Regions from separate parts of the Priestia sp. YIM B13491 genome, predicted to be linked through region 3. Evidence: riboswitches for the same ligand, from Rfam matches in the RefSeq annotation. Region 3 holds a riboswitch; each other region holds the start of a gene.
What was found. Region 3 has a riboswitch for lysine ahead of ACFX4E_RS20660 (amino acid permease). Riboswitches for the same ligand answer to the same signal wherever they lie in the genome.
Positions count from the first base shown of each region.

Region 1: linked by a shared signal. The riboswitch ahead of lysA (diaminopimelate decarboxylase) and the one ahead of ACFX4E_RS20660 (amino acid permease) in region 3 are both predicted to bind lysine.
Region 2: linked by a shared signal. The riboswitch ahead of ACFX4E_RS00870 (aspartate kinase) and the one ahead of ACFX4E_RS20660 (amino acid permease) in region 3 are both predicted to bind lysine.

Region 1 covers NZ_JBHZOR010000004.1:527,427-537,647, forward strand. The annotation lists gene ACFX4E_RS17665 (LysR family transcriptional regulator) at 1-41, opposite strand, end outside; gene ACFX4E_RS17670 (hypothetical protein) at 178-363, opposite strand; gene ACFX4E_RS17675 (hypothetical protein) at 514-648, opposite strand; gene ACFX4E_RS17680 (dicarboxylate/amino acid:cation symporter) at 786-2,048, opposite strand; gene lysA (diaminopimelate decarboxylase) at 2,101-3,429, opposite strand; lysine riboswitch at 3,575-3,757, opposite strand; gene ACFX4E_RS17690 (CBO0543 family protein) at 3,824-4,336, opposite strand; gene ACFX4E_RS17695 (NAD(P)/FAD-dependent oxidoreductase) at 4,671-5,789, shown strand; gene ACFX4E_RS17700 (YckD family protein) at 5,863-6,177, shown strand; gene ACFX4E_RS17705 (PAS domain-containing sensor histidine kinase) at 6,338-8,062, shown strand; gene ACFX4E_RS17710 (DUF1292 domain-containing protein) at 8,150-8,413, shown strand; gene ACFX4E_RS17715 (acyl-CoA dehydrogenase) at 8,564-9,808, shown strand; gene ACFX4E_RS17720 (SDR family oxidoreductase) at 9,786-10,221, shown strand, end outside.
Region 2 covers NZ_JBHZOR010000001.1:175,294-185,514, reverse strand. The annotation lists gene ACFX4E_RS00895 (acyl-CoA thioesterase) at 1-355, opposite strand, end outside; gene sdhB (succinate dehydrogenase iron-sulfur subunit) at 419-1,192, opposite strand; gene sdhA (succinate dehydrogenase flavoprotein subunit) at 1,196-2,983, opposite strand; gene ACFX4E_RS00880 (succinate dehydrogenase cytochrome b558 subunit) at 3,013-3,621, opposite strand; gene ACFX4E_RS00875 (YslB family protein) at 4,111-4,638, shown strand; gene ACFX4E_RS00870 (aspartate kinase) at 4,690-5,922, opposite strand; lysine riboswitch at 6,064-6,241, opposite strand; gene uvrC (excinuclease ABC subunit UvrC) at 6,307-8,073, opposite strand; gene trxA (thioredoxin) at 8,298-8,612, opposite strand; gene ACFX4E_RS00855 (electron transfer flavoprotein subunit alpha/FixB family protein) at 9,025-10,005, opposite strand; gene ACFX4E_RS00850 (electron transfer flavoprotein subunit beta/FixA family protein) at 10,039-10,221, opposite strand, start outside.
Region 3 covers NZ_JBHZOR010000006.1:50,880-61,100, reverse strand. The annotation lists gene parC (DNA topoisomerase IV subunit A) at 1-522, shown strand, start outside; gene ACFX4E_RS20695 (alpha/beta fold hydrolase) at 735-1,556, shown strand; gene ACFX4E_RS20690 (LysE family transporter) at 1,542-2,183, opposite strand; gene ACFX4E_RS20685 (YqcI/YcgG family protein) at 2,338-3,105, shown strand; gene ACFX4E_RS20680 (cupin domain-containing protein) at 3,080-3,388, shown strand; gene ACFX4E_RS20675 (cysteine hydrolase family protein) at 3,410-3,997, shown strand; gene ACFX4E_RS20670 (GNAT family N-acetyltransferase) at 4,088-4,579, shown strand; gene ACFX4E_RS20665 (hypothetical protein) at 4,683-5,051, shown strand; gene ACFX4E_RS20660 (amino acid permease) at 5,087-6,526, opposite strand; lysine riboswitch at 6,629-6,813, opposite strand; TPP riboswitch at 6,988-7,088, shown strand; gene thiT (energy-coupled thiamine transporter ThiT) at 7,121-7,729, shown strand; gene ACFX4E_RS20650 (ethanolamine ammonia-lyase reactivating factor EutA) at 7,886-9,301, shown strand; gene ACFX4E_RS20645 (ethanolamine ammonia-lyase subunit EutB) at 9,328-10,221, shown strand, end outside.

The sequences.
Region 1 (10,221 bases), on a different contig from region 3:
TTCGCTACCTCTATAAAGTATTCTAAGTCTCTGATTTCCATGTGAAACTCCATTTCTGCAAACTGCTTATCCTTTTTCTTTACTCTTTATTTTAACCATTAAATTATTTACTGTAAATGCGCTAATTAAAAAGGGGGAGGATATATCCAATGAATAAAACCAGGGAAAGGAAATGAACTAAAATTTCTGTCGAAATTGATTAATAAAACGCATAATCTTTTTATAGAGAAACATAGATTTTGCTGCTAGCTGATGAGGAATATAAAGATTTTTGCATGTACGTTCGGGCAAAAATGCAAAACTTATCAAAATAACTGAAAGTCCAAAGGCTGCGGCTGTAATCTCTAGCCAAGAAAACATCATATCATTCCTCCTTTTACAAACCTATTAATAGAATATGTAAAAGTTTGAAAGGAGGTTGTACGATAGACCTATAATGAGCGGAGTTATGAAGTTCTCTCTAAAAATAAAATGACGTTAAAGAACGCAGGTGCTGCGCTCTTTAACGTCATTTTATTTTCGCTCTTCAGCTTGATGTTCTTGTTTGTTTTGCTCAGTGAGACGTTTTTGATGAGCTTTTGTTTCTGCGCTTACATGATTCGCATCATTCGGTTGATTTTTCTTTGAACCTCCTGCAGCGTTACTCATTAGACGACACCTCCAGTTCGGTTATGAAACATACCTATAGAATGTGCGTATTTACAGACTTTATACACCGCTATCGATATTACTGCACACGAAAAAAGCAAAGGGAGAGTCACTAAACTGTTCCCTTTGCTTTTTTGCTAGGCGACTTTATCGGTGGTGATAATTTTGTTAATCCAGTCTTTTCCCTCTGTAAACCTTGTAACAAGCATCGCTGTTACTGTATTTCCCGTACTGTTTAAAAGCGTAGCAGGGGCGTCAATAATTGTGGAAATGACCGCAATAATGGGCAGAACTTCTGGCGAAAATCCGTAAATTGTAATGATTAACATTTCGCCAATCATACCGCCTCCAGGGATTGCTCCCATTACGGCTCCAACTAAAAAGGCTACGCCTAATATGCTCAAAATACTCGTAGCAGACGTCATATCTTTGCCAAACAAACTGAATAAGAAAACAATTTTTAGAATACCACCGATAACAGAACCATCTTTATGGGTGTTTGCTCCTAATGGAATCACCGTTTCAGCAATATCCAGCGGCACACCCATTTTCTTTGTTGCATCTAAATTGACTGGAATAGATGCAGCAGAAGAACAGGTAGCAATAGCGGTGATAGAAGGAGCAGCTGCATTTTTCCAAAACAGCTTAATTCCTGCTTTACCGCCAGCAATCCATGCATATAGCGTAAAGAAACCGAAATAGTAAACGATTGCAATTAATAAATAAAGAATAAATGCTCTAGCGTACCCTTGTAAGATCTTTGGTCCAAGTTCTCCTACTACAGTAGCAAAATAGCACCCTAAACCAATTGGAGCATAGTACATCACAATTTTAACAACCTTCATCGATACTTCTTGACCGGAAGTCAGAAATTTCGCCATAGGCTGTCCTTTTTCGCCAGCCATCGTTGTAGCAATACCGAAAATAACGGCAAAGACAATTAATTGTAAAATGTGCTCTTTCGAAAATAACTGAACAAAATCAGGTACAGTAAATGTACTAACAAGCTGAGTTAAAAGCGTCATTTTTTCAGCTGTATTTTCACTGTCACCCATCAATTCTTTAATGGCAGAAGTATCTACATTATGTAGCGGATTGTAAAGTGATGCGCCTAAAAAGCCTAAAACGGCTGAAACAGCAGCAGTGGCGATAAACACAACGGCGATACCTAGCATAATTTTACCAAGACGCTTCATTTCATTCATGTTTGCGATCGCCGAAGCCACACTAAAAAAGACAAGGGGAACGATAATCATGAACATTAAATTAAGAAACAAATCACCAAAGGGCTTTACGACTGCCACATCGGGCCCGATAGCATATCCTGCTATCCCGCCAATTAAAATAGCGAGAAGCAGAATAAGCGATGATCTGTACGTTTTAAATACACTTAAAACCATAGTTAGATTTCCTCCAAACAACAATAGCTTCTTTACTACGCAAGAACAGCTATTATTTGCTCATTGCATACGTAGTAACGACTGGCTTTACATCTTTACGCACCAAATCTTCGTATGTTTCTCGCTCTACAGCAAGACGAGCTTCTCCATTTTTTACAAATACAACAGCAGGGCGCGGAATACGGTTGTAATTGCTAGCCATTGAATAGTTGTAGGCACCTGTAGAGGACACTGCTAATAAATCTCCTTGATTAACGCGCGGTAAATCAATATCCCAAATAAGCATATCTCCTGATTCACAGCATTTACCCGCAATTGATACTGTTTCATCTTTTTTATCCGTCACTCTATTAGCCAAGACAGCTTCATGTTTTGCATCGTAAAGAGCAGGACGGATATTATCGGTCATACCGCCGTCAATTCCTACGTATTTTCGTACACCTGGAATCTCCTTTGTTGATCCAATTGTATAAAGCGTTGTACCTGCTTCTCCTACGATGCTTCTTCCAGGCTCAATCCAGACTTCTGGAAGGGTATAATTCTGTTCAGTTAACGTGCGGCTTAGCTTTTCTGTCAGTGCATCTACATAATACTCAACTGGAAGAGGAGAGTCGCTTTCGGTATAACGAATACCAAAACCACCACCTACGTTTAAAACTTTTACTTCAAATTCCATTTTATCACGAATGCTGAATAAGAAATCAGTTAAAATATCAATGGCGCGAGAAAAACCATCTACTTCAAAAATTTGCGAACCAATATGACAATGAATGCCTAAAAGATCGTAGTAAGGCTTTTCTAACGCAGAACTTACCGCTTTCATGGCTTGGTCATTGGAAAGACCAAATCCAAACTTGGAGTCTTCCTGTCCGGTCATAATATATTCATGTGTATGGGCTTCAATCCCTGGAGTAACACGCAGAAGAATAGATGCTTTCTGTTTGCGCTCAGCTGCTAAGGCATGCAAAACTTCAAGTTCGGTAAAGTTATCAACAACAAAACAGCCAATATTCGCATCAAGAGCCATTTCCATTTCTTCAATCGTTTTATTATTGCCGTGAAAATGAATGCGTTCAGCTGGATATCCAGCTTCAAGCGCTGTAAATAATTCGCCTCCTGAGACCACATCTAGTGACATATCAAGCTTCGTTAAAAGGCTAGCCATTTCCATACAAAGAAAGGCTTTCCCTGCATAGGCGATTTGATATGAAAATCCGCTTCTTCGAAAGGCTGAATGGAAGGCCTTGCATTTCGTCTCAATTAATTCTTGATCGTAGATGTATAGGGGAGTGCCGTATTGTTTTTTCAGTTCGACCGTATCGCACTGCCCAATTTCTAAATGATTGCTGCTGTTAATTTTACTCGTTCCATGTAAGTACATAATCCGTATCCCTCCATTTAAATCATTCAACTATAACTTTGAACTTTGATGGTTAGTAGAAAAACACAAAAAAGACCCGTGAAGTGATGTTCACGCGTCTTGGTTTCATAATAATAAAGTATTATTACATTCTAGGCATCAACATCTCTTCAATAGCTCTCCACAAACCAAATGGTTTGTGACAGCTCAGCATTTATTCAATACTGAACCAGTATATGAACACAATGGATGTTTATATACTTCGGCACGAAATCCCTTTTACTTATCTTCACAGACTCCATTAGTCTCCAATAAGTGACTCTTGATTTCATGCACCTCTATTCTCAGAGAGGAAAATTATATTTAAATGTAATTTCTATTATATTTCCTTTTCCTCCGTCTAGTCAATGAAAAGTTAAGGCATAGGAATATCAAAAAAAATAAATAAGAAGGCTATGAAGCTTCCAGATAGAACCCAAGCACCCAGCGCTGTCTTCTGATGAATGACTAAAAGTGAGAACGTGACAATGTTGAAGAGAAAAGAACACAGCAGCGACCATCCATAATGATGAGTGATACTGTGATTAACATAAGCAATGAACTCAATCACAGTAAATAAAAGCGCCCACAAAAGAATCCACCACAGCCGGCCGCTTACATGCAGCGGTAGCCTTCCTAAAAAAACCGGTATAACAAACGGATAAATAATTAAGGTTATTCCAAGGGAAACCATTAGGTGATCGGGTAGAAAAAGGTGATCAATACCAACAGGGTGAAATACCCATACGCGGTGATGAAACAGCAGTACTTCATAAAGCAAATTCCCCGTGACCCAAAACAGCAAAGTAGGATAGTATTCTTGATACCTGCGCCACTTGCCAAATAGTAAACCAAGAATGATAAAAAATAATACAAATGAAGATTGCATACGCTCTCCTTAAAATAATGGTTATTTCTTTTTATTTACATATTATAGAAATTTTATTCTCTTTGCTTTTATTCAGAAACTATAATGGAAAAGCCGTAAGCAGCGTTAAAGACGTACTACCACTATTTATGACTGTCTTCACCCTGCTATAATCTCCGTAAAAGAACTGCTACCGCTTTTGTTTACGAGATGAAGGGAGCTATATGTCAAAGTCAGCAAGACATAAAAGTAAGCTCAAAATAGCTTCGCCTAGTATGTGACTTCTTTTTTTGCTATGCTAAAATTGCGTACATATAGCATGAGAATACTAGAAGAAAGAAAAGGGTGTTTTGGTATGAAAACATACATCGTAGTTGGAGCTGGGATACTTGGAGCTTCTACAGCATATCATTTAGCAAAAGCAGGAGCAGATGTGACATTGGTAGATCGCAAGGATGCTGGTCAAGCTACTGATGCAGCAGCAGGAATTGTTTGTCCATGGCTTTCACAGCGTCGAAATAAAGCATGGTACCGCTTAGCAAAAGGCGGCGCTAAGTACTATCAAACATTAATTCAGCAATTAGAAGAAGATGGAGAAACGGATACGGGATATAAGCGAGTAGGAGCAATTAGCTTACATACGGATGAACTAAAGCTTAAAAAAATGGAAGAAAGAGCATATAAGCGTCGGGAAGAAGCTCCCGAAATAGGCGAGATTACACGTTTATCTGCTAAAGAAACACAGGCTTTGTTTCCGGTTCTTTCGGAAGAATACAGTTCAGTTCATATTAGTGGAGCCGCTCGCGTTAACGGAAGAGCTCTTCGAAACGCACTTGTGAATGCAGCGAAGAAAAACGGTGCAAAAATAATAGAAGGAAACGCAGAACTTCTTTATGAAAATAATCGAGTAACGGGCGTTGCCGTAAATGGACAAACCCTTCTAGCAAGTACAACAATCGTGACAGCAGGAGCGTGGGCAAATCAATTGCTAGAGCCTCTTGGAGTAAAATTTTTAGCAAGCTTTCAAAAAGCGCAAATTGTTCACTTACATCTCCCTGATTTAGATACAAAAGACTGGCCCGTTGTGATGCCTCCAAGCGACCAATATATTCTTTCGTTTGAACAAGGTCAAATTGTTATTGGAGCAACACATGAAAACGACACGGATTATGACTTGCGAGTAACTGCTGGTGGGCTTCATGAAATTTTTTCAAAGGCCTTATCAATTGCTCCCGGCTTAACAGAAAGCACAGTTTTAGAAACAAGGGTAGGGTTTCGACCATTTACTCCAGGCTTCTTGCCAGTCATTGGAGCTCTTCCGGCTTACGAAGGAATACTAGTAGCCAATGGTCTCGGAGCTTCAGGCTTAACGTCGGGTCCTTATCTTGGTTCAGAGCTTGCTAAATTAGCACTTGAAATAGAAATGGAAATTGATCTTAGCGACTATGATGTAAGAGGAGCTATCGAGTCTTAAGCAAACAGAATGAATGAAAACAAATAGAAGTTCGCAAACTACAACTACTATATGATGAAAGGAAGTAGATTGTTTGCGAAAGATTATGATAAGTGCAGCAGCAGCTTTTTTATTTATGAGCGCGACGCCTGTATTAGCGGAAAACCATCCTCAGCCAGAAACAAAAGACGTGCAGCTGACGTCTCAGCAAAAGCAGGAATTGTCCGTGCTGTACAAAGAAATGCTAGCAAAAAAGAAAGAAATACTTTCAAAATATGTGGAGTACGGCGTGTTAAGCAAAGCGGAGAGTCAAAACATTTCTTCACATATGGAAAATCGTTATCAGCATATGGAGAAAAATGGTTTTGTTCCGAAGCGACACTGTCATAAAATGCATCATTCAAAGTAATTCATATTCACATAAAAAAGCGCCTTTACAGGCGCTTTTTTATGTGAATGAATGGAAAATATCCGCTTCTTTATCTAGTAAATTCTAAAATCCTCATGTAAAATTAAGAGAATGAGAACGAGTAGGAAAGATGCTAGTGAGGGGTAGGTAAATATGAACGATGAACGAAAATAAGAAAATAGTCCGATTACATGCAGAAAATCATTCAGCTGAGGCGCTAGGAATCATATTTGCTTACAAACAAAAAGATGACCATCTTGTTTACAGTATGTATCAAGGTGAAAGCGTTCATGAGCAAAAAACCCCTCTGGAAGAATGGGTCTCGTATGAGCATTTTTTCGAAGCACTAAATAAAAAGAAAAAGCTTATGTACGAGCTTCAAATAAATGATAAACGCTATGTAGTAAACTTAACCCCTTTATCTTACACAGAAAAGCCTGAAATCATGGGACATTGCGTGAATATAACTAGTTATCAGGAGAAAAAAGAACAGATTCAGCCTTTTATTTATCATAACGCAGATGCTGTTGCTGTCGTTGACTTAAAAGGTAAAACGCTTCAAGTGAACCCTGCGTTTGAGAATACATTTGGCTGGACGTTTGAAGAAATTTATCAAAAGCCTCTTCCGATTATACCTTCGTTTTTAAAGGAGCCAGTGTGGGAACTTCATAAGACCATTCAATCAGGTGAATCGAAAACGGAATTTGAGACGGTCAGACAGCATAAAGACGGTCATTTAATTAATGTAAGCGTCACACTATTCCGCGTTGAAAATATGAATGATTGGCCGCTATGCATTGCTTTTGTCTATCGAGATATAACATCACGCAAGCAGGACGAAACGGCTTTAAAAGAAAGTGAAGAACGCTACCGAAGCTTGATTGAGTTATCGCCGGAAGCGATTATCGTTCATAGTGAAGGGAAAATTGATTACATCAACCCTGCAGGAGCTAAAGCGCTAGGATACAAAAGTCCTCAAGACGTATTAGGAGCTTGTGTTTATCAGTTTGTTCACCCTGATTACTATGATGTTGTAAAACAGCGAATTTATCGAATGAAAACAGAAAATAAATCTGTAGACCTACAGGAAGAAAAGTTTATTCATAAAGACGGTCATACGATTGATGCCGAAACCATTGCCTTTCCTATTCCCTATATGGGAAAGCAGGCCATTCAAGTTTTGTTTCGTGATATTACAGAACGTAAAAAAACTGAAAAATTGCTGCGTGAATCCGCTCAGCTTTCCTTAGTCGGACAGTTAGCCGCTGGTATTGCTCACGAAATTCGAAACCCTCTGACGGCGGTAAAAGGATTTATACAGTTATTAAAAGAAACGAGCGGTCAGCCTTACTATGTAGAAATGATAAATCATGAGTTAGATAGAATTGAATTGATTACCGATGAGTTCTTGAGTCTTGCAAAGCCTCAGGCGAAAACCTACAAAGACAAACATGTCCAAGATATTTTAGAGAATACTTTAAAGCTAGCTGAGGTGCAGGGGATTACAGAGAAAATTCACGTAAAAAAAGAAATTGATCTTCATCTTCCTCTCGTATTATGCGAAGAAAATCAGTTGAAACAGGTGTTTAGCAATATATTTAAAAATGCAGTCGAATCTATGCCAAGTGGAGGAACCGTAACGATTCAACTAAAAAGATTTAATCAGGAGAACCTTGTTATCCGGTTTAGCGACGAGGGGCCAGGCATCACGCAGGAAAGAATGCAGCATTTAGGAAAACCTTTTTATAGTACCAAAGAGAAAGGAACGGGGCTTGGACTGATGGTGTGCTATAAGATCATTCGAGAACATAGAGGAGAAATTAACTTTGTAAGTGAACTTGGAAAAGGAACTACCGTAGACATTCTTTTGCCTTTTAAAAAGTAGATTCTACTTTTATAAGCATGAAACCTTTTCTAAAGGGGAATACATGTTAGTGAACGAATAATGAGGTTAAAATTAGGAGGGAATAAGATGGAACGCATTGAAACGGGAGAGATTTTTACAATTTTAGATGAAAATGATCAAGAGCAAGATATTGAAGTGCTTGGAAAAATGACGATTGAAGGGCACGATTATATTGCCGTTGCGTTTGTGGAAGAAGTTTTAATTGAAACAGAAGAAGAAATTGATGTTTTCTTTTTGAAAATTGAAGATGATGGTGAATGGTCTTCAATTGAAGATGACGAGGAGTTTGAAAAGGTATCAGCCGTATTTGAGGAAATGACATCCGCGTAAAAAGAGAGGTTAAAACCTCTCTTTTTTTATTTTAAATGATATAATATTTAGAATTTTTCTAAAAATATCTTGCTGAATTATTTCCCTTCATTTATGATGAATATGTAACATACCAACCGGTTAGTAAGTAAATGAAAGCGAGGGACTACCGTGTATTTTTCTTACTCTGACAAAGTAGTGAAGCTGCAAAAAGAATTGACCTCTTTTATAGAAGAGCATATTTACCCAAATGAACGGCTATACGAACAACAGCTGAATGAACAGCCGTCTAGATGGTCAGCTGTTCCTCCGATCATGGAAGAGTTAAAAGAAAAAGCAAAGCAAGCTGGATTATGGAACTTATTTTTGCCAGAAAGCGAATACGGAGCGGGTCTAACAAATGTCGAATATGCCCCTCTTTGCGAAATTATGGGCCGTTCTATTATTGGACCAGAAGCTTTTAACTGCGGAGCTCCTGACACCGGCAATATGGAAGTACTGGTTCGATACGGAACGCCTGAACAAAAAGAAAAATGGCTAAAGCCGCTGTTAAATGGAGACATTCGCTCCTGCTTTTCTATGACAGAGCCGGATGTAGGTTCTTCTGATGCGACAAACATTCAGTGCAGTATTGTAAGAGAAGGCGATGAATATGTGATCAACGGAAGAAAATGGTGGTCTTCAGGTGCGGGAGATCCTCGCTGCAAAATTGCTATTGTCATGGGAAAAAGCGATTTTACCGCATCTAAATATGAACAGCAGTCTATGATTCTAGTTCCATTAAATACTCCAGGAGTTAAAATTGAACGAATGCTTCCAGTCTTTGGATACGATCACGCTCCTCATGGACATGCTGAAATTCATTATGACAATGTGCGTGTGCCAGCGTCTAATATGCTTTTAGGCGAAGGAAAAGGGTTTGCTATTGCTCAAGGCAGATTAGGGCCTGGACGTATTCATCACTGCATGCGGCTAATAGGAGCAGCTGAAAGAGCGCTTGAAGAATTATGTAAGCGTATTCAAAGTCGTTCTACGTTTAATAAGTTGCTTTCTCAGCAAGGGGTTATTCAAGAATGGGTGGCAGAGTCGCGTATTGAAATTGAGCAAGCTCGCTTATTAACATTAAAAGCTGCTTATATGATGGACACAGTTGGAAATAAAAAAGCGCGGAAAGAAATTGCTATGATTAAAGTAATGGCTCCTGCTATGGCTTTAAAAGTCATTGATCGCGCTATTCAAGCATTTGGAGCAGCAGGTGTTTCAGAAGACACGCCGCTTGCGGCACTTTGGGCAAATGCCCGCACTCTACGCCTTGCTGATGGTCCAGATGAAGTGCACAAAGCACAGCTTGCAAGGCTTGAGCTAAAACCCTATCAAGAAAAGGAGGCAACCTATGCACATAAAGGACTTGTTTGATTTAACTGGCAAAACAGCTATTATTACCGGCGGAGGCAGAGGGTTAGGAGAACAAATGGCAGAAGGGCTTGCAGAAGCAGGAGCAAACATTGTTCTATGTTCGAGAAAAAAGGAAGCATGTCAGCAAGTAGCCGACCGATTGGCCCGCCTCGATGTAAAAACGCTCGCCTTAACTTGCGACATCAGTCAACCTGAAGATATTAAAAATGTCGTGCATCAGACAATTGAAACATTTGGACGTATTGATATTTTAATTAATAACAGCGGAGCTACGTGGGGTGCTCCGGTTGAAGAAATGCCTCTTGAAGCATGGAAAAAAGTGATGAATATTAATGTTACAGGAACGTTTTTAATGTCCCAAGAAGCTGGAAAAGAAATGATTAAACAAAAAGCTGGGAAGATTATTAACATTG
Region 2 (10,221 bases), on a different contig from region 3:
GCACAACCTCTTTTTGCTTATTTTGAATCATATAGTGTAAATCAACCGACGAACGTCCAATTCTATGAGCTTTTACAAAAACAGATAGCACGTTGCCAAAATACACTTGTTTGACATAATCGCACTGCAAATCAGCCACCACCGGTATCGTTCCCTCATGCTCACTCGTCCACTTTTGCATAAAGCCAATATGGTGAAAGAATTCCGTACGTATTTGTTCAAAATAAACAAAAGGAACCGTATTATTTAAATGCCCAAACATATCTGTTTCTGAAAATCTTACCTTGATCTCCTGCTTAAACGAAAATGACTCTTTCCAATGATCCATGTCTTCAATATACGAAATATTATTCATCTGTATTTCCTCCGTTCGTCATAGACAAAATAAAACCTCTCCGCGTGGAGAGGTTTTGAGTGATTATACTTGATCGCTACCAAAGAAACTTCTGAATGCTTGAATTGTTGTATCGCGATTCAAAGCTGCGATTGAAGTAGTCAATGGAATTCCTTTTGGACATGATTGAACGCAGTTTTGAGAGTTCCCGCAGTTCGCTAGTCCTCCATCACCCATAATCGTCTCTAAACGTTCTCCTTTATTTAACGCACCGGTTGGATGGGCATTAAACAAGCGAACTTGAGAAAGCGGTGCTGGACCGATGAAGTTTGACTTGTCGTTTACGTTTGGACAAGCTTCTAAGCAAACGCCACATGTCATACATTTGGATAACTCGTACGCCCACTGACGTTTCTTTTCAGGCATACGCGGTCCTGGCCCTAAATCGTATGTGCCATCGATTGGAACCCAGGCTTTTACTTTTTTTAGTGAATCAAACATACGGCTGCGGTCTACTTGCAAGTCACGAACCACCGGAAATGTTTTCATTGGCTGTAAGCGAATTGGCTGTTCTAGTTTATCAACAAGAGCCGTACATGACTGACGAGGTTTACCGTTGATGACCATTGAACAGGCTCCGCATACTTCCTCTAAACAGTTCATTTCCCAGTTTATCGGAGCAACCTCTTTACCTGAAGCATCAACAGGGTTACGTCTGATTTCCATCAGTGCTGAAATAACGTTCATATTCGGACGATACGGAATTTCAAACTCCTGATTGTAAGGAGCAGATTCAGCTGAATCTTGACGTGTAATAATGAAGCGCACTGTCTTTTGGACTGTTTGTTGTTCACTCATTGATTAACGAACCCCCTCTTGTTGTTTTTTTGGTTTTTCATCTTTTTTCTTTGTGTAGTCGCGCTTACGCGGTTTGATTAACGATACGTCTACCTCTTCATAATGGAAAGAAGGAGCCGTTTTCTTATCCACAAAAGATGCCATTGTTGTTTTTAAGAATTCTTCATCGTTACGATCTGGGAAATCTGGCTTATAATGAGCACCGCGACTTTCATTACGGTTGTAAGCTCCTAGCGTTACAACACGTGAAAGCTGAAGCATGTTTTGCAGCTGACGAGTAAATGTTGCCGCTTGATTACTCCATTTAGCCGTATCATTAATGTTAATACGATCATAGCGTTCAATTAATTCTTGAATTTTTTCATCTGTTTTTAACAGTTTGTCATTGTATCGTACGACTGTCACGTTGTCAGTCATCCATTCCCCTAGCTCTTTATGAAGAACGTATGCATTTTCTGTACCTTGAAGATTCATGATATTGTTCCATTTCTCTTCTTCTTCTTTCACATGACGATCATATACGCTTGAAGAAATAGCATCTGCGCTCTTTTCTAAACCATTGATGTATTCAACGGCTTTAGGACCAGCAACCATACCACCATAAATAGCTGATAATAAGGAGTTTGCTCCTAAACGGTTCGCTCCGTGCTGTGAATAATCACACTCACCAGCTGCGAACAAGCCAGGAATATTTGTCATTTGATCGTAATCCACCCATAAACCGCCCATTGAATAGTGTACGGCTGGGAAAATCTTCATTGGTACTTTGCGCGGATCATCGCCCATGAATTTTTCATAGATTTCGATGATACCTCCAAGTTTAATGTCTAGCTCTTTTGGATCTTTATGTGAAAGGTCCAGATAAACCATGTTCTCTCCGTTAATTCCTAACTTCTGGGCTACGCAGACGTCAAAAATTTCACGAGTGGCAATATCACGAGGTACTAAGTTACCGTACGCAGGATATTTTTCCTCTAAGAAATACCAAGGTTTACCGTCTTTATATGTCCAAACGCGTCCGCCTTCTCCACGAGCAGATTCACTCATAAGACGAAGCTTATCATCTCCTGGGATAGCAGTTGGATGAATTTGAATAAACTCTCCGTTTGAATAGTATGCACCTTGCTGATACACGATAGATGCCGCTGAACCGGTATTAATAACTGAGTTCGTCGATTTTCCAAAAACAATCCCAGGTCCACCTGTAGCCATAATAACCGCGTCAGCTGGGAACGTTTTAATTTCCATTGATTTTAAATTCTGTGCAGAAATTCCGCGACAGCTGCGCTCATCGTCAAGAACAGCACCTAAGAATTCCCATCCTTCGTACTTTGTCACAAGTCCGGCAACTTCATAGCGACGAACCTGCTCATCTAATGCGTACAATAATTGTTGACCCGTTGTTGCTCCAGCAAAAGCCGTACGGTGATGCTGCGTCCCGCCAAATCGTCTGAAGTCTAACAAACCCTCAGGAGTACGGTTAAACATAACACCCATGCGGTCAAGTAAGTGAATAATACCAGGAGCTGCTTCACACATTGCTTTTACAGGTGGCTGGTTGGCTAAAAAGTCTCCGCCGTACACTGTGTCATCAAAGTGTTCCCATGGTGAATCCCCTTCACCTTTCGTGTTTACGGCTCCGTTGATTCCACCTTGCGCGCAAACTGAGTGAGATCTTTTTACCGGAACTAGTGAAAATAAATCTACTTGCTTGCCAGACTCAGCAATTTTTATTGTTGCCATCAAGCCAGCTAAACCGCCACCGACTACGATGATTTTTCCGTTACTCATCGGAACCCCACTCCTTCAAAACCTTAATTTTATGCAAATGCGAATAATGTACGAACACCTACAAATGTAAGTGCTAAGAAGATTGCTAATGTCACATAAGTTGAAATTCTTTGAGAACGTGGTGTTACAGTTAACCCCCAGCTAACTCCAAATGACCATAGACCGTTTGCAAAGTGGAAGATCGTAGATACAACACCAACTATGTAGAATGCAAGCATTGCCGGGTTGCTTAAAATTCGTTCCATCATTTGAAAATCTACTTCTTTTCCAAGCGCAGCTTGTATTCTGGTTTCCCATACGTGCCATGTGATGAAGATAAGTGTGATTACACCTGAAACACGCTGAAGGATAAACATCCAGTTACGGAAAAAACCGTAGTTGTTAACGTTTGTTTTAGCAGTGAATGCGATGTAAAGACCGTATATTGCGTGAAAAACGATTGGTAAGAAAATAATGAAAATTTCTAGAGCATAGCGGAAAGGTAAGCTCTCCATGAAGTGAGCTGCTTGATTAAATGATTCTTCTCCCTTTGTCGCGAAATGATTCACAACTAAATGCTGTGTTAAGAAAATCCCGATTGGTATTACCCCAAGTAATGAATGGATTCTCCGATATTGAAACTCTCTGTTTGCCGCCATCTGCGTAGACCCCCCTTAGTTAAATGAACATAGTTTGTGAAGAACTTTCTTACTCCCACTAGACAAATAGATTAATCGTGAATACAGGAAATGAAAACCTTTGCATTTCCTAATAAAGTATGTGACAGGTTAATTTTACTCCCATCGATTAAGAGCGTCAAGGCAAGATGTTTAAATCTTCTATAAAATATAAATTTATAAAATTTTATATTTGTTAACGCTTACTGTATTGATGTTACAGATTTTTTCTTTCTATTATAATATTGCTTGCCACAAATAAGTAAGCGTTTACTTTATGCTTTTATTGTAAACAAGTTCACAAAACATTTACACAGGTAAAAGTACCCTTTTAAAAGGTATATTATGGATTTTTCATCTTTACATCTAACTCTTTTTACCATAATAAAGATCCTCTTACATTTTATTAAAAAAATGCGTGAGAGGTTTTTTAGATTTGTATATAATAGTAGTAAAGAAAGAGGGGAAAGCATGAGCAATTTACAAACAGAATCACAGCAAGAACTTGAAGAGACGATGGAAACATCAGAACCTAACGTCACAGCTGAAACAGAGAGAACTCTTGATCACGTTTCATATTTCGGATACAGCCTTTTGCGTGACGTGTTAATTCCAGAGCTTCTTGGAGACGAAACAAATACCATTTCATACTGGGCAGGAAAACACCTTGCGCGGAAATACCCATTAAATACAATGGATGAAATCGTCGCTTTTTTTAAAGCAGCTTCCTGGGGAACACTGACGCTTGCAAAAAAAGATAAATATTCACTCGAGCTTGAGTTATCAGGTGATGTGGTCAGCAAAAGATTTCAGCAGGAAACTTGTTCGTTTCATCTTGAGTCAGGATTTGTGGCTGAACAGATTCAGCGTCAAAACAACTGCCTAACAGAAGCCTACTTAACACATAAAGAAAAGAACGGAAAAGTGCTGATTTCCGTGCAGTGGGACCGAAAAGATATCTTACCTACCGAAACACGCGCGGAGCGCTATAAAAAGTAGGAAATACGTATATATAAAAGACGTGGAGATACCACGTCTTTTTTCTCTTCTTTATACGTGCACTGCTTGCTGCTCTTCTAATTCAAATGCTACGTGAAGCGTCTCAACAGCTTTTACCATATCAGCGTGCGGTACAACTGTAGATACTTTAATTTCAGACGTGCTGACCATCTTCACTTCAATTTTCTCCCCTGCCAGCACTTCAAACATTTCGGCTGCAACGCCTGGATTAGAAATCATGCCAGAGCCGACAATTGATACTTTAGCCAGACCGCTTTCATGTTCAATACGCGTATATCCTAAAGTAGATTTATACTCTTTTAAGACGGCAAGAGCGGCATCTACGTCTACGGTTTTAATAGAAAATGAGATAGAGAGACGATTATTAGCCGTTACGTTTTGAATAATAATGTCCACATTTAACTGTTCTTTTGCTAATGCTGTAAAAATAGTAGAAAGAGTTTGCAACTCATTGTTTAACCCTTCAATTGTCACTCGTGAAATATTATCTTCAAACGCAATTCCTCTTACGACTAAGTTTTGTTCCATTGAAACTTCCTCCTCAACAATCGTTCCATTCTCGTTTTCTAAGCTTGAACGCACTTCTAGCGGTATCTGATAATTTTTTGCAAACTCAACAGCGCGCGGATGCAGCACCCCTGCTCCCAAATTAGCTAATTCTAACATTTCGTCATATGAAATAGAGTGAAGCTTACGAGCATCTTCTACATAGCGCGGATCTGTCGTAAACACTCCTGTTACGTCTGTATAAATATCACATTTTGCAGCTTTTAATGCTGCGGCAAGAGCTACTGCCGTAGTGTCAGAGCCGCCTCGACCTAATGTTGTAATGCTTCCATCTTCTGAACAGCCTTGGAATCCAGCTACTACTACGATTCGGCCTCTATCTAATTGGCTTTGAATACGAGTCGTGTCAATGTGCTGGATTCGTGCATTGCTGTGAACTGCTTCCGTCTGGATACCAGCTTGCCAACCTGTTAGCGAAGTTGCTTCATACCCTTTATATTGAAGGGCCATTGTTAACAGGGAAATCGTTACTTGTTCTCCAGTTGTAAGAAGCATATCCATTTCGCGTTTGCTTGGACTGTCCGTAATATCACTTGCTAATTTCACCAGTGCATCTGTCGTTTTGCCCATTGCCGATACAACAACAACTACTTGGTTACCGCGCTCTGCTTCTTGAATAACACGGTTTGCTACATGTTGGATACGTTCAACAGAACCAACAGATGTTCCACCAAATTTTTGAACGATTAATGCCATAATTTTGTTCATTCCTTTTCAATAAATTTGCATATGCAGGATGATGAGAAGCTAAATTTTTTTACTCAGACAATAAAAAAAGCAATGAGATGAGCTCTCATTGCTTAACGAACGAAAATTATAAAACATAACCGTCCACTGCCGTGAGATAGCTCTCCAAGAATCTACATCTTGACAATCCTACGTTTATTCAACGCAGAACCAGCAATCATTACTATGAGGTAATGTTCACTTCGGCAAATTTCCCTTTCCGTCTCATTCATAAGGGCTCATACCCTTCCTGATACGTACTGATTAAATTTGCACCTCTATCTTCACTTCATTTGATGAAGTGTCGTATGAAATTAGTTAATAGCTTATCAAATATTTTCTATTATTTCAAGACTATTTTTGTAATGTTTCATAAATTTTTTCAGCAATGTTTTGAGGAACACCTGAATTTCGAATATCATCAACCGTTGCTTCTTTCAATTTTTTCACCGAACCAAAATACTTTAACAAAGCTTTTTTACGCTTTTCTCCCACTCCCGGAATGTCGTCCAGAACAGACTGAAAAGCGGACTTAGAGCGCACTTGACGGTGGAAAGTAATCGCAAATCGGTGAACTTCATCTTGAATTCGCTGAAGCAAATAAAATTCTTGACTATTGCGTTCAAGCGGTATGATTTGAGGAGGCTCACCAATCATCAGGTTGGAGGTTCTGTGCTTATCATCTTTGACAAGACCTGCTGTAGGCACTAAAAGTCCCAATTCATTTTCGAGAACGTCCTGTACTGCAGCTAAATGCCCTTTGCCTCCATCTACAACAATTAAACCTGGAAGCGGAAGACCTTCTTTTAACGCTCTGGAATACCGTCTGCGAACGACTTCTCTCATGGAACTGTAATCATCTGGTCCCTTTACGGTCTTAATTTTATATTTGCGATATTCTTTCTTTTCCGGTTTCCCATCAACAAAAACAATCATCGCAGAAACGGGATCTGTCCCTTGAATATTTGAGTTATCAAATGCTTCAATCCGGTAAGGCGCTGCAATTCCAAGCTCTTCTCCTAACCGTTCAACTGCGCCAACCGTGCGCTCTTCATCTCGTTCAATTAAATAGAATTTTTCACCGAGCGCAATTTTTGCATTTTTACACGCAAGTTCTACTAATTCTTTCTTTTTGCCTCGCTTTGGATGCTGAACCTCTACTTCTACTAATTTCTCAGCTAACTCTGCATCAATCGTTGCTGGAACCAGCACTTCTTTTGGCTTAATATTTTTGGCATAAAACTGACCGATAAAAGTTAAGAAATCTTCTTCTGGCTCTTTATAAAAAGGAAACATAGAAACTTCTCGCTCAATTAATTTCCCTTGGCGAATAAAGAAAACTTGAACACACATCCAGCCTTTATCATAAGAATAGCCAAACACATCTCGATTAACAAAATCATTAAACGTTACTTTTTGCTTTTCCATTGTCGCTTCAATATGAGCAATTTGATCTCGATATTCTTTAGCCCTTTCAAAGTCAAGTTCTTCTGAAGCTTTTAACATTTTTTCAGTTAACTCTGTTTTGACATGCTCATATCCACCATTTAAAAACCGAGTGATATTTTCAATAATTTGTTTGTTTTGCTCTTCTTTTACTTCTTTTACGCAAGGAGCTAGACATTGCCCGATATGGTAATACAAACAAGGTCTGTCTGGCATGGTAGAGCACTTTCTTAGTGGATAAATGCGATCAAGAAGCCGCTTGGTTTCATTTGCAGCTTGAACGTTAGGATAAGGACCGAAGTATCTCCCTTTATCTTTTTTTATTTTTCTTGTAATAACAAGCCGGGGCTGTTTTTCAGCTGTAATCTTAATAAAGGGATAGCCCTTATCATCTTTAAGCATGATATTGTATTTTGGATCATGCTTTTTAATTAAATTCATTTCTAAAATAAGCGCTTCTAAATTAGAAGATGTGACGATATATTCAAAATCGACAATGTCGTTTACAAGTCGAAGCGTCTTTCCGTCATGAGATCCGGTAAAGTAGGAGCGCACTCGATTTTTTAATACTTTTGCTTTTCCTACGTAAATGACCGTTCCATATTTATCTTTCATCAAGTAGCAGCCGGGCTGATCCGGTAAAATAGCCAGCTTTTCTTTTAAATAATCATTCATACTTTTCTCCTTCCTCTTCTCTTACTCTGTCCATCTATACATTCGCTTATGAAGCGTAACCTACATTCTTTTCTGCTTTACAATACATGCACATAAGCCGGATTTGTGACGGTGTTCCTTACATCTAGTATAAAACAAACGAACGCATATTCGCTAAATAAAAGTATTCCCAAAAGAGAAAAAGTGGAGAAAAAGAAAAAACCTAGCCTGAGCTAGGTTTTGACTTACGCGTGTTTATTAATTAATTCTGTTAATGCTTCTTTTGGTTGGAAACCAACTACTTGATCAACTTTCTCTCCATCTTTAAATAATACTAAAGTTGGGATACTCATAACACCAAATTTTCCAGCTGTTTCTTGGTTTTCATCAACATCTACTTTCACGATTTTAACTTTATCGTTAAGTTCACCATCAATTTCTTCAAGAACTGGAGCAATCATTTTACAAGGGCCACACCATGGTGCCCAAAAGTCAACAAGCACTAGGCCTGATTTAATTTCATCTGTAAAGTTTTTATCTGTAGCATGTGCAATAGCCATTTTAATTCCTCCTAAATATATGCAATATCCAAATTCTACTCACAGTATATCACCTTCAAATAAGGTTTGCTAACTTTTTGCTTACATTTATACTGTTTATTCTTCGCTCTAGTTTGTACAATTTACATAAAAACATACGTAGAAAATTTCGTTTTCCGTGAGGTTGAGACATAACGAAATGAATTCCATCTAAAGGTGAACAAATAGTATACAAAGACTGAACCGCTTGTGCCACCGCAGTTGATTTCTGTGCAAGACTTCGCTTTCTGCAGGAGTCTTGCACAGAAATCAACTGCTGCTAGAAAGACCCACACACATAAAGTTTACCCCAACAAAAAAACGAACCACTAATCAAATATCTTGATCAATAGTTCGTTCTTCACTTCGTCTAAAATACTTTTGTCCCAGCCTCTTACGCAGACTGTACTTTCAGCTTTTTAAATTCTTCCGTTAGCAGAGGCACCACTTCAAATAAATCTCCAACGATTCCGTAATCAGCTACTTTAAAAATATTAGCCTCAGGATCTTTGTTAATAGCAACAATAATTTTTGAATTTGACATGCCGGCCAAATGCTGAATGGCTCCTGAGATTCCGCAGGCAATGTATAAATCTGGTGTGACTACTTTGCCCGTCTGACCGATCTGAAGAGAATAGTCGCAGTAATCTGCATCGCATGCTCCGCGAGACGCCCCAACAGCTCCATTTAACACGTCCGCTAGTTCTTGGAGAGGTCCAAAACCTTCCGTGCTTTTTACACCTCGACCACCTGCAATCACGACTTTTGCTTCGGATAAATCAACCCCTTGCGTTGCTTTACGTACAACTTCTTTTACAACTGTACGCAGGTTTTTGATTTCAACATTTAAATCCTCTACATCACCTGTACGTCCGTCGTCTTTTGCAAGCGGTGAAATATTATTTGGACGAATTGTGACAAACGTAAAAGCATCGGTCATGATTTTCTTTTCAAATGCTTTACCAGAATAAATTGGTCGGGTGAAGACTACTTGATCCCCTCCAACTTCTACATCCGTCACATCGGAAATAAGTCCTTTGTCTAAGCGAGCTGCCAGTTTTGGCGCTAGGTCTTTGCCAAGAGCCGTATGGCCAAATACGATAGCTTCAGGCTGTTCACTTTCAATGATGGCTAATAACGCCTGAGCGTAGCCATCCGATGTATAAGCAGCTAAATCTTCATGCTCCGTCACAACAACTTTATTCGCTCCGTACGCAATAAGCTCTTCACTTAAAGCTTTTACGTTCTTTCCTACTAACGCTGCAACAATTTCTCCACCGTCAGCTACAGTAGATGCTGCGGAAATCGCTTCAAACGATACGTTTCGTAATCCCCCATCACGTGCTTCTCCTAGAACTAACACTTTGCGTCCCATTGCAATACCCCCATTGTTTTGACTTTTGACTTATTAAATGACTTTTGCTTCCTTATGCAGTAAATTGACCAGTTCTGTCACTTGATCTTTTATATCTCCTTGTAATACGCGTCCTGCGTCTTTTTTCGGAGGCAAATAAATTTCAATAGTCTTTGTTTTTGCTTCTACATCATCTTCATCTAAATCTAAATCATCCAATTCCACTTCAACCAACGG
Region 3 (10,221 bases):
GTTAATTTAAAAGGCGATGATGAAGTAATTGATGTATATCAAACGGATGGTAAAAAACAAGTGTTTATTGCCACTCGTTCTGGCTACGGATTGCGTTTCCCGGAAGAAGAAATCAATATTGTAGGAACTCGCGCTTCTGGTGTGAAAGGAATTAACTTAAAAGACGATGATTATGTTGTAAGCGGCGTTATCTTCGATGAAGATGAAGCTCTATCAACTGAATTATTTATCGCCACGCAGCGAGGAGCTGTGAAAAAGACAAAAATTACTGAGTTTGAAGAATCAGCACGAGCAAAACGAGGGCTAGTGATGGTCCGAGAACTAAAATCTAATCCGCATCAAATTGCAAAAGTAAAAGCAATTTCTAAAGAACATTACATGATAGTAGAATCATCCAAAGGTCAAATCGAGCAGGTTGATCCGTCTACAATGCGAGCTAGCGACCGATACAGCAACGGTTCATTCGTATTGGACCAAAGTGAAGCTGGCAATTTAATTGATGTGTGGCTGGAAGAAAAATAACAAAAAAAGTAGTAAAGTTTTTAACACTTTACTACTTTTTTTGTCTAATATTTTTAAATTAAACTATGTTCTAAATAAACAATATAAAAGAATTTCCCTACTCATTATCCCAGATAAACATTATACATCTTCTACACAAGCCTCTAAGAAACTTTTGAATGTTCCAATTGTCCTACACATATATATAAAAGAACAACTAGGAGGTGTTATAGATGAACTACTTTATTCACGTAACTCCTAAGACTAAACTTTTTGTTCGAGATATTGGAAAAGGGGAACCCGTTCTTTTCCTTCACGGGTGGCCGGTTAACGCTAAAATGTACGAATACCAATTTACAACGTTGCCGGCCCGAGGTATTCGATGTATCGCTCCTGATCTTCGGGGATTCGGAAAATCAGATGCACCTTTCACCGGCTATTCTTATAATCAATTAGCGGATGATGTTCGCATGTTAGTAGAAAGACTGGAGCTTAAAAATTATACGCTCGTAGGCTTTTCTATGGGGGGAGCCATTGCCATTCGATATATGAGCAGACATTTAGGATATGGCGTGAAGAAGTTAATTTTATTAGGAGCAGCGGCTCCTAGTTTTATTCAAAAAACTGATTTTCCATATGGACTTCCTTCTGAAGAAGTAAATACAATTATTCAAAATACGTATAGAGATCGTCCTAACATGCTTGAAGAGTTTGGGAAAAAGTTTTTTAATCAGCCAACCAGTTCAGCTTTTAGAGGGTGGTTTCAAGATTTAGGTTTAGAGGCATCCGGTCATGGAACGATTAAAACTGCGGTGTCTTTACGAGACGAAGACTTACGGGAAGATTTAAGTCAAATTTTCGCTGAGACATATATATTACACGGGAAAAAAGATCAAATTTGTCCATTTGATCTTGCAAAAGTTATGAATCGTCATATTTCATTTTCTACACTTCTTCCATTTGAAAACAGTGGACACGGCCTTTTTTATGATGACCGTGAGAAAGTAAATGACACTCTTATTGAACTCATCGCTAAAAGCTCAGCCTACAAGTAAGGATATACATTTAAAACCGAACTGGCAGCCAAATAAAAAAAGTAAAAACCCGGCACCTAACGTAATGAAACGAAGAAGCTTAGGCGTGATAAATTTTCTTGTAAAATGAATGCTGCTGGCAATATTTAAATTCCAAAGAAGGATGCCAAAGATAATAAAGAAACTGTGAAAAAAGACAGATAGCCATGTTTGACTTTGGAGGCTTTCGCTTAAGCTTGACCCAAATACACCAAACCAAAACACAATATTTAAAGGATTCATAAGAGCAATGAAGAAACCTGTAAAAAACGACTTATCTCTTTTGATAGAGGGTTTATTTACATCTATTGAAAAGGAGCGAGAAACAGCTTGTTTCATACTTTGAAAGCCAACAAATGTGAGCATGACAAAACCAGTTGCATACAGGGTAACAGTAACAGCCTGCATCTGAACAAAAGGCGTTAACCCTATTAAAATGAGGAGCATAAATAAAATGTCGGCCGTCATGCCTCCTAAACCAACTAGCCAAGAAGCCCAAAAACCTTTCGTCAGGCCTTTTTTAATCATCTCTATATTAATTGGACCTACCGGTGCTGCGAGACTAATACCTAGAATTATTTGTTTTATAGCAATCAAAAACCACTCCACAAACACAGCCTCCTTTCTAACTTGTCCAATAGTAGCTTATATATATATATAGATTAGAGTTTTATAATTTAGAAGCGACATTTAGTTAAAAATGCTCATAAACTTTCTTTTCTTTAATACACATGTAACGTTGAGTTCCATAAGGAGGGTTTTAATGGCATCAAAAATGCTTTTTCGAGCCAATGAGATTTTAGAGTCAACGCACGTCCCGTTTTGGGGAAAAGATGCTTTTCAATATTTCCGAAGCGATATATTATCAGAAGAAAATCCATTTCCTTGTATATTAGGGGTAGAAGGCTTTAAAAAAGATTTACTGCGGTTTTCATTTGTGACTACTCCTTATAACTACCAAGATATTAGGAATGCAGCGTCGGCACTTAGAGAATACATAGATACTTTTAAAACCATAGGTCGCTATACATCCTTTGTGTTATTCTTTAAGCCTGAACATAAAGAACGTTCAATGGAAGAGTACGAAACGATGTTTTGGGATACGTTGACGTTTCTTCATCAAATTGATCAAAAGAAATGGCCGCAAGACATTCCAAAAGATCCAAAAGATCCATTATGGGAATTTTGCTTTCACGGAGAACCTATTTTTGTCGTCTGTAATACGCCTGCTCATTCTTTACGTAAAAGCCGTAAGAGCAGGGGATTTATGATTACATTTCAACCTCGGTGGGTGTTTGAAGGTATGACAGGAGATTCAAAAATAGGGCGGCACGTACAAAAGGTGGTCCGCGATCGGTTAAAAACATATGATGACGTATCAGCTCACCCTGAGTTAGGATGGTATGGACAGCAGGAAAACCGAGAGTGGAAGCAATATTTTTTACACGATGATAACAACTATACTACCGGACAGTGTCCGTTTAAATTAAAAAGGAGTGAGCAGCATGGACGTAAAAAAAGCCTCTATTAAAAAAGGAGTTGGCGGAAAGTTTGAAGAAGTAATTAAAGAACTGCTTCCGGCGTATACTGGATACGTTGAAGTACAGCATGATATTGCTTTTCAAACGCACCCATCTCATACCCATCCAACTGATGAAATTCTTCATATACTTGAAGGATCTATTTACTTTACAGTTGAACATGATACGGTTCTATGTCAGGCAGGAGATCGGATACATTTACCGAAACAGACGGTTCATTCGTCAAAAGCCGGTCCTGATGGGTGCACATACGTTATTTCCATTTTAAAATAAAGATGAAAGAAGATGATGCTTATGCTACGTTCCCGGCCAGTGCTGCTGCTTATTGATGTACAAGAAGGATTTTATTCACCACAGTGGGGGGAAAGAAACAATCTAGATGCAGAAAAACATATGCTGACGCTACTGCAAGCATGGAGGCGCCAAGACTATCCTGTTATTCACGTACAGCATGCATCAGAAAATCCAGATTCTCCTTTACACCCCAGTTCGAAGGGGTTTCAGTTCAAAGAAGGGTTTGGTCCACAAGAAGACGAATACTTAATTCGCAAACACGTGAACAGCTGTTTCATTGGAACAGAGCTAGACAGTTATTTAAAAGCAAATGGTTATGATACGCTTATCTTAATAGGACTAACTACCAATCACTGCGTCTCCACGACTGCCCGCATGGCTGGAAATCTAGGGTACAGAACGTACGTTGTAAACGATGCAACAGCTTGCTTTGATGGTATGTCCTACGATGGAAAAACAAGGCTTCCTGCAGAAGATGTACATACATTCGCACTGTCTTCTTTGCATGAGGAGTTTGCGACGGTCGTTTCTACAAAAGAGACACTTCAAGTTCTTCAAACCTTTCAATATGCTCAAAATCACAACTGATGTGCATGTGCACATCGGTTTTTTATGTAGATTATGTTTATTAAAAGAAGTAAAATAAAGATAATTCTATACTATAAGGAGTTTGTACATATGATCATTCGTTATGCTAAAGAAGAAGATTTACCTATGCTTGTTGAAATTTATAACCAGTCTGTTCAAACAAGTGCTGCTACTTTTGACTTAACGCCTGTAACAGTAGAGCATAGAAGGAGCTGGTTTAATAATCATATTAGCAATGAACTTTTTCCGCTTATTGTCGCAGAAAAAGATGGGGTAGTAGCGGGCTATGCTTCGCTTTCTTCTTATCGAGATAAAGAGGCGTACATTCAAACGGTAGAGCTATCGATTTATATTGATAAAAACCAGCAGGGGCATGGCATTGGAAAAAAGCTTATGAAGCGAATTTTGGAATTAGCTAAAGAACTCAACCATCACGTTGTTATTTCAGGGATTACAAAAGGGAATGATATCAGTATCAAAATGCATGAGCAATTTAATTTTACATTTTGCGGAGAATTTAAAGAAGTAGGCTGGAAATTTAATCAGTGGCAAGATGTTCTTTTTTATCAGCTTATTTTATAAGATGTATGACACCTTTACACATTGTAACGTTTTAGTTTCATGTGTAAAGGTTATTAAAATAATAAGTCGTTTTATTATTTTAATACGAAAGGTGTTAGCTATCATGAATACACATTTTCAATATCAGTATCTAAGAGCTATTCCAAAAAGATGGTCAAAAAAAGAACTGCATATCCAGCTGAATAGAATCAAACACAACTCTGAACTATCTACTATAGCAGCAGATCCGCTTTTTTATCTGTTAGAATGTACCCATTCAGGCCTTCAAACTCAACAAGAAATCATAGACTACATCCAAAGCATTCCTACTCATCAACTTCCATCTTTTGTAACCTATTTAAGCAGGTTAATTCAGCATATTTATTATATAGAAGCTGCTGATTACTGTAATCGCCCCCTCAAAGGTTATATGCTTGTTATGAAAAACCAGCCCGCCTATATATCTCTTCATTTTGCTGATCAGATCACGTAAAAAAGCTCTCTATTCAAAAGAATAGAGAGCTTTTTTTATTCGTATTTTTTTACTGTTACTTGGCATTCTTTTAACGGAATAAGTTTTGACTTTTTCGTCCATTTGTATCCTAACCAAACAATTAAGAATAAAGGAAGTCCGATATAAGAAACAAGTACACCGTACCAGTCAATCGAATCACCCGTAAACGCCGAATAGTTTTGACCTAAAATGACAACAGCACATAAAATAAAGGCAAAGATAGGACCAAACGGGAAAAGTTTTGCATGATATGGAAGTTCACTCAAATCATGACCTTGAGCAACAAATGCTCTTCTAAAACGATAGTGGCTGATGGCAATTCCTAACCAAGCAATAAAACCAGACATACCAGAAGCGTTAAGTAACCACGTGTATACCGCACCGTCTCCAAAAAATGAAGCACCAAATGCAAGTGTACCGACAAGTGCCGTTGCGATTAAAGCATTAACCGGAACGCCTCGTTTATTTACTTTTGCTAAGAACCTCGGTGCTTTTCCATCTTTCGCTAAGTTCCAAAGCATACGCGTAGAAGCATACATACCTGAGTTACCAGCAGATAAAACGGCTGTTAAAATAACGGCATTGATAGCTGATGCTGCAAACGCCAGACCTGCTCGTTCGAATATTAAAGTAAATGGACTTACCCGCACATCATCACTTGCTAATGAATCCGCTGTGTATGGAATAAGCATCCCGATAACAAAAATAGCTAAAATATAAAATAACAAGATGCGCCAGAAGACTTGTTTAACTGCGCGAGGAACCGTTTTTTCCGGATCTTCACTTTCTCCAGCTGCGACTCCAAGCAACTCTGTTCCTTGGAATGAAAAACCAGCAGCCATAAAAATACCTAAGACAGTAAAGAATCCACCGTGAATGGGTCCATCACCAAGCGTGAAGTTTTTAAAACCTGGTGCTTCATTGTTAAAGATACCAAAAATCATCATAATACCAATAACTAAAAAGATGATAACCGTTACTACTTTAATTAACGAAAACCAAAATTCAGATTCACCAAATCCTTTTACAGAAAGGTAGTTAAGCCCAAACATAATTAATAAAAACAGGGCACTCCATAAAATAGAAGAAGAGTTTGGGAACCAAAATTTCATAATAAGGGCTCCAGCCGATAATTCAGCTGCAATCGTAATAGCCCAGTTATACCAATAGTTCCAGCCGAGAGCGAAACCAAAGGATGGATCTACAAACCGAGACGCATACGTACTAAACGAACCGGCTTCAGGCATATAAGCTGCGAGCTCCGCTAGGCTGGTCATCAAAAAGTAAACCATGACACCAATGATAGCGTAAGCTAAAAGCGCTCCCCCAGGTCCTGCTGTGTGAATTGCTCCACCACTTGCTAGGAATAAGCCGGTTCCGATGGCTCCTCCTAATGAAATCATCGTCAAGTGGCGAGATTTCAACCCACGTTTTAATTCTTGCTGCTCTTGCATAGATAAATACTCCTTTCGAATGTACGGAAAGAGACGGGATAACATAAAAAAAGCCCGCAGTATATGTGCGCGCTTTTAAATCTGAAAACCGCGTCAACCTTCCGTGAAGATAGCTCTTCACATCACTCGCATGATGTGACAGTTCTGTTCCTGTTCGGAGACAGCCCCAGCTTAAATCAACCGAGAAGTGATCTAAACTTCGGCAATTTTTCCTTTCAAGCAACATCCTCAATGTTCTCTGCATTTCCGTTGCTTTACTATTAAAAACTGCGACCTCTACCTCATCGATTAGGATGAGGGTTTTTTATATTCATTTGACATAAAAGAAGTATACCAAATACTAAAACGATTGTCATTATAAAAAATAGATTCAGAAAATAGAAACATCTTTGAAATCTCTCGAATCTATTTTGTTACATATGATATAATGGATGTTGTCATAATACTACATAAATATCCGAACGTACCACAGGGGGAGCCGCCGTGCTGAGAGTGAACAAATTGTTCAGACCCTTCGAACCTGTTAGTTAACGCTAGCGTAGGAATGTGGGAATAGTAGCATATATTTGCTTACTCCTGTGTAAACCGTTTGATATGAATGATTCAAAAACAGGAGTGAGAAACGTGAATAAAGCATTACCTTTACAGGCTAAAATTGAAATAGCTATTTTTGCAGCATTGGCACTTCTACTTGATCTTTTGCCTTCCATTAAGATTGCAACGGCTGTGAGTATTTCGTTCTCCATGGTGCCCATTTTTATTATGTGCTTTCGCTGGGGAGTAAAAGGCGGGGCTCTATCTGGTCTATTATGGGGGCTTTTACAGTTGGCAACAGGAACGGCTTATATTTTAACAGCGCTGCAAACGTTTATTGAATATATTGTGGCTTTTGCTTTTATAGGTTTTGGAGGTATTTTTTCGCAATCTATTAAAACAAATTTAGCTAACAATAACAGATCAAAAGCTTTTGTTTTGATTGTTTTATCCCTTATTATCGGCAGCTTCGCACGGTATTTCTGGCACTTTATTGCGGGTATTATTTTCTGGGGATCATATGCGCCAAAGGGCATGTCCGCTCTATGGTATTCTTTTTCAATGAACGGGATTTCAATGGTAGGATCACTAATAGCCTGCTTAATCATTCTTTCACTATTAATTCCATCGGCATCAAGAATGATTATAACTAAATCACACTCATCATAAGCAAAAAGACTAAATCTACCAAGATTTAGTCTTTTTTGTCATTTGTCACCTTTGTTTACACAAAAGTGTGTCAGGTTTGATAACATAGTTAGTGAAATATTCAAAAAACTGTTTTATGATAATCACCATATTCAAACGAGATAAGGGATTGATAGCATGCTACAGAAATGGATCACGAGCATAGGTTTAGATATTGGAACAAGTACAACAAAACTGATTGTAAGCAAGCTGTTAATAGCAAATCAACAAAATCAGTTTACGCTGCCAGGCTGTCAAATTATTGATCGTCGCGTAACGTATGCAAGTTCTATCTATACCACTCCTATGCTAAACGATGTTGAAATCGATGTTCAACGATTAACGGTACTACTAGAACAAGAGTATAAGAATGCAGGAATCTCCTTAGATCAAGTGGAGGCAGGTGCTGTGATCATCACAGGAGAAACGGCCAGAAAGAAAAATGCAGAAAGTATCGTTCACTATCTAGCCGAACATGCTGGGGATTTTGTTGTTGCAACAGCCGGCGCTGACTTAGAAGGAATATTAGCTGCAAAAGGATCAGGAGCAATCGAACGTTCTGCTGAAACAAATGCAGTAATTGCCAATATTGATGTAGGAGGAGGAACTGCTAACATCGCTTTATGTCAAAATGGAAAAGTTATAGAAACGTTTACACTGCATGTGGGAGGAAGATTAATTCGTCTGAATTCAGAAGGTTTGGTTACCTACGTTTCTTCTCATTTAACTGAATTTTTGAAAAATAATTCTTTAACACTGCGAGAAGGTGAAAAAGCAACATTTGAAAAGCTCTCGTCTATCTGTCAATTACTAGCTGAAGAAACCGTGAATTATGTAAATGCGCTGAATCAAAATTCCTCGCTGATCGTTTCTCCTCATACAAGATCTTCTATCCCCGAAATGATCATGGTTTCAGGAGGAGTAGGAGAAATGATGGAGAAGCAAAAGCCAAAAACAGTGAAGGAAGTGGCCATACATGGAGACGTTGGTCCGCTTCTAGCATATCATTTTCAATCCATCCAAGTATCTCAAGCCGCTGAGACAACGCGCGCTACTGTAATTGGGGCTGGTATGCAAAATACAGAAGTTAGCGGATCAACTGTATACATTGGGTCAAAGCGGCTGCCGTTAAAAAATATACCGATTGTAGAGATACCTGTTCAGCAAGAAGAGAAATGGAATCCGCTGATGTTTCAAGAAAGAGCTCGAGCGGCATGTATGCAGGCTTCAACTATTTTCAGCGCAGAAGATCCCCCCGCTGCTATTGCTTTATCTCATTTTCCTTACTGCAGCTATAAGATGCTTCAAGAATTAGCAAAAGTAATAAGCGCTGAATTTATTGCTTGTTTTAAAGGAGCTAAGTGCCTCGTTGTTCTATGCGAGCAAGATATTGCAAAAGCTTTAGGACAAGCATTAGCTAAACAGAGGAAAGAGTTAGAAATTATTTGTTTAGATCAAATTGATTTTACACACGGAGATTACATTGATCTAGGGTTACCAGTAGCTGGAGAAGCGATCTCCGTTTCCGTTAAAACGCTCGCTTTTTCATCATAATCTACTAAATATACAAGGAGGAAACGATGTTTAAAACTACACGATTGTTAGGAGAAACATTTTCATTTTATAGCTTAAAAGAAATCATGGCCAAAGCAAACGAAGAGCGTTCTGGAGATCAGCTCGCAGGAGTTAGCGCTGAGTCAATGAAAGAACGAATGGCAGCAAAGCAAGTCCTAGCTGATATCACACTTGCTGATATCAGAAACTATCCGCTGCTCAGCGCAGATGAAGACAACGTCTCGGCATTAATCGAAAGTCAGATTGATTCATCTGTTTACGATATTATTAAAAATTGGACAGTAGGGGATTTAAGAGAATATATTTTATCCGATCAGCATAGCGGAGAAGACCTTCTTGCACTTAGCCAAGGATTAAGCAGCGAAATGATTGCGGCGGCTACTAAAATTATGTCCAATTTAGATTTAATTCAAGGAGCTGCCAAGATAGAAGTGCAAACTACTTGTCAAACGACTATCGGCCAAAAAGGAGTATTGGCTTCTAGAGCCCAGCCTAATCATCCTTCAGATAATTTAAAAGGAATGAGAGCATCTCTATACGAAGCGTTAAGCTATGGAATTGGAGATGCGGTTATCGGAATTAACCCTGTTATTGACACAACGGATAATATCTACGCGCTTTTAAATGAAACAAAAAATATAATCAACGAATGGTCAATTCCTACTCAAAACTGTGTATTATCACACGTAACGAGTCAAATGAGAGCAATTGAAAAAGGAGGATCTGCTGACTTGATTTTTCAAAGTTTAGCAGGTACAGAAGCTGGTAATGATTCATTTGGAATTTCACTGTCTATGCTCGATGAAGCGACAGCGTTAATTCGTGAAAAAGGAACGGCAAAAGGTCCAAACCGCTGGTATTTTGAAACAGGACAAGGTTCTGAACTGTCAGCAGAAGCT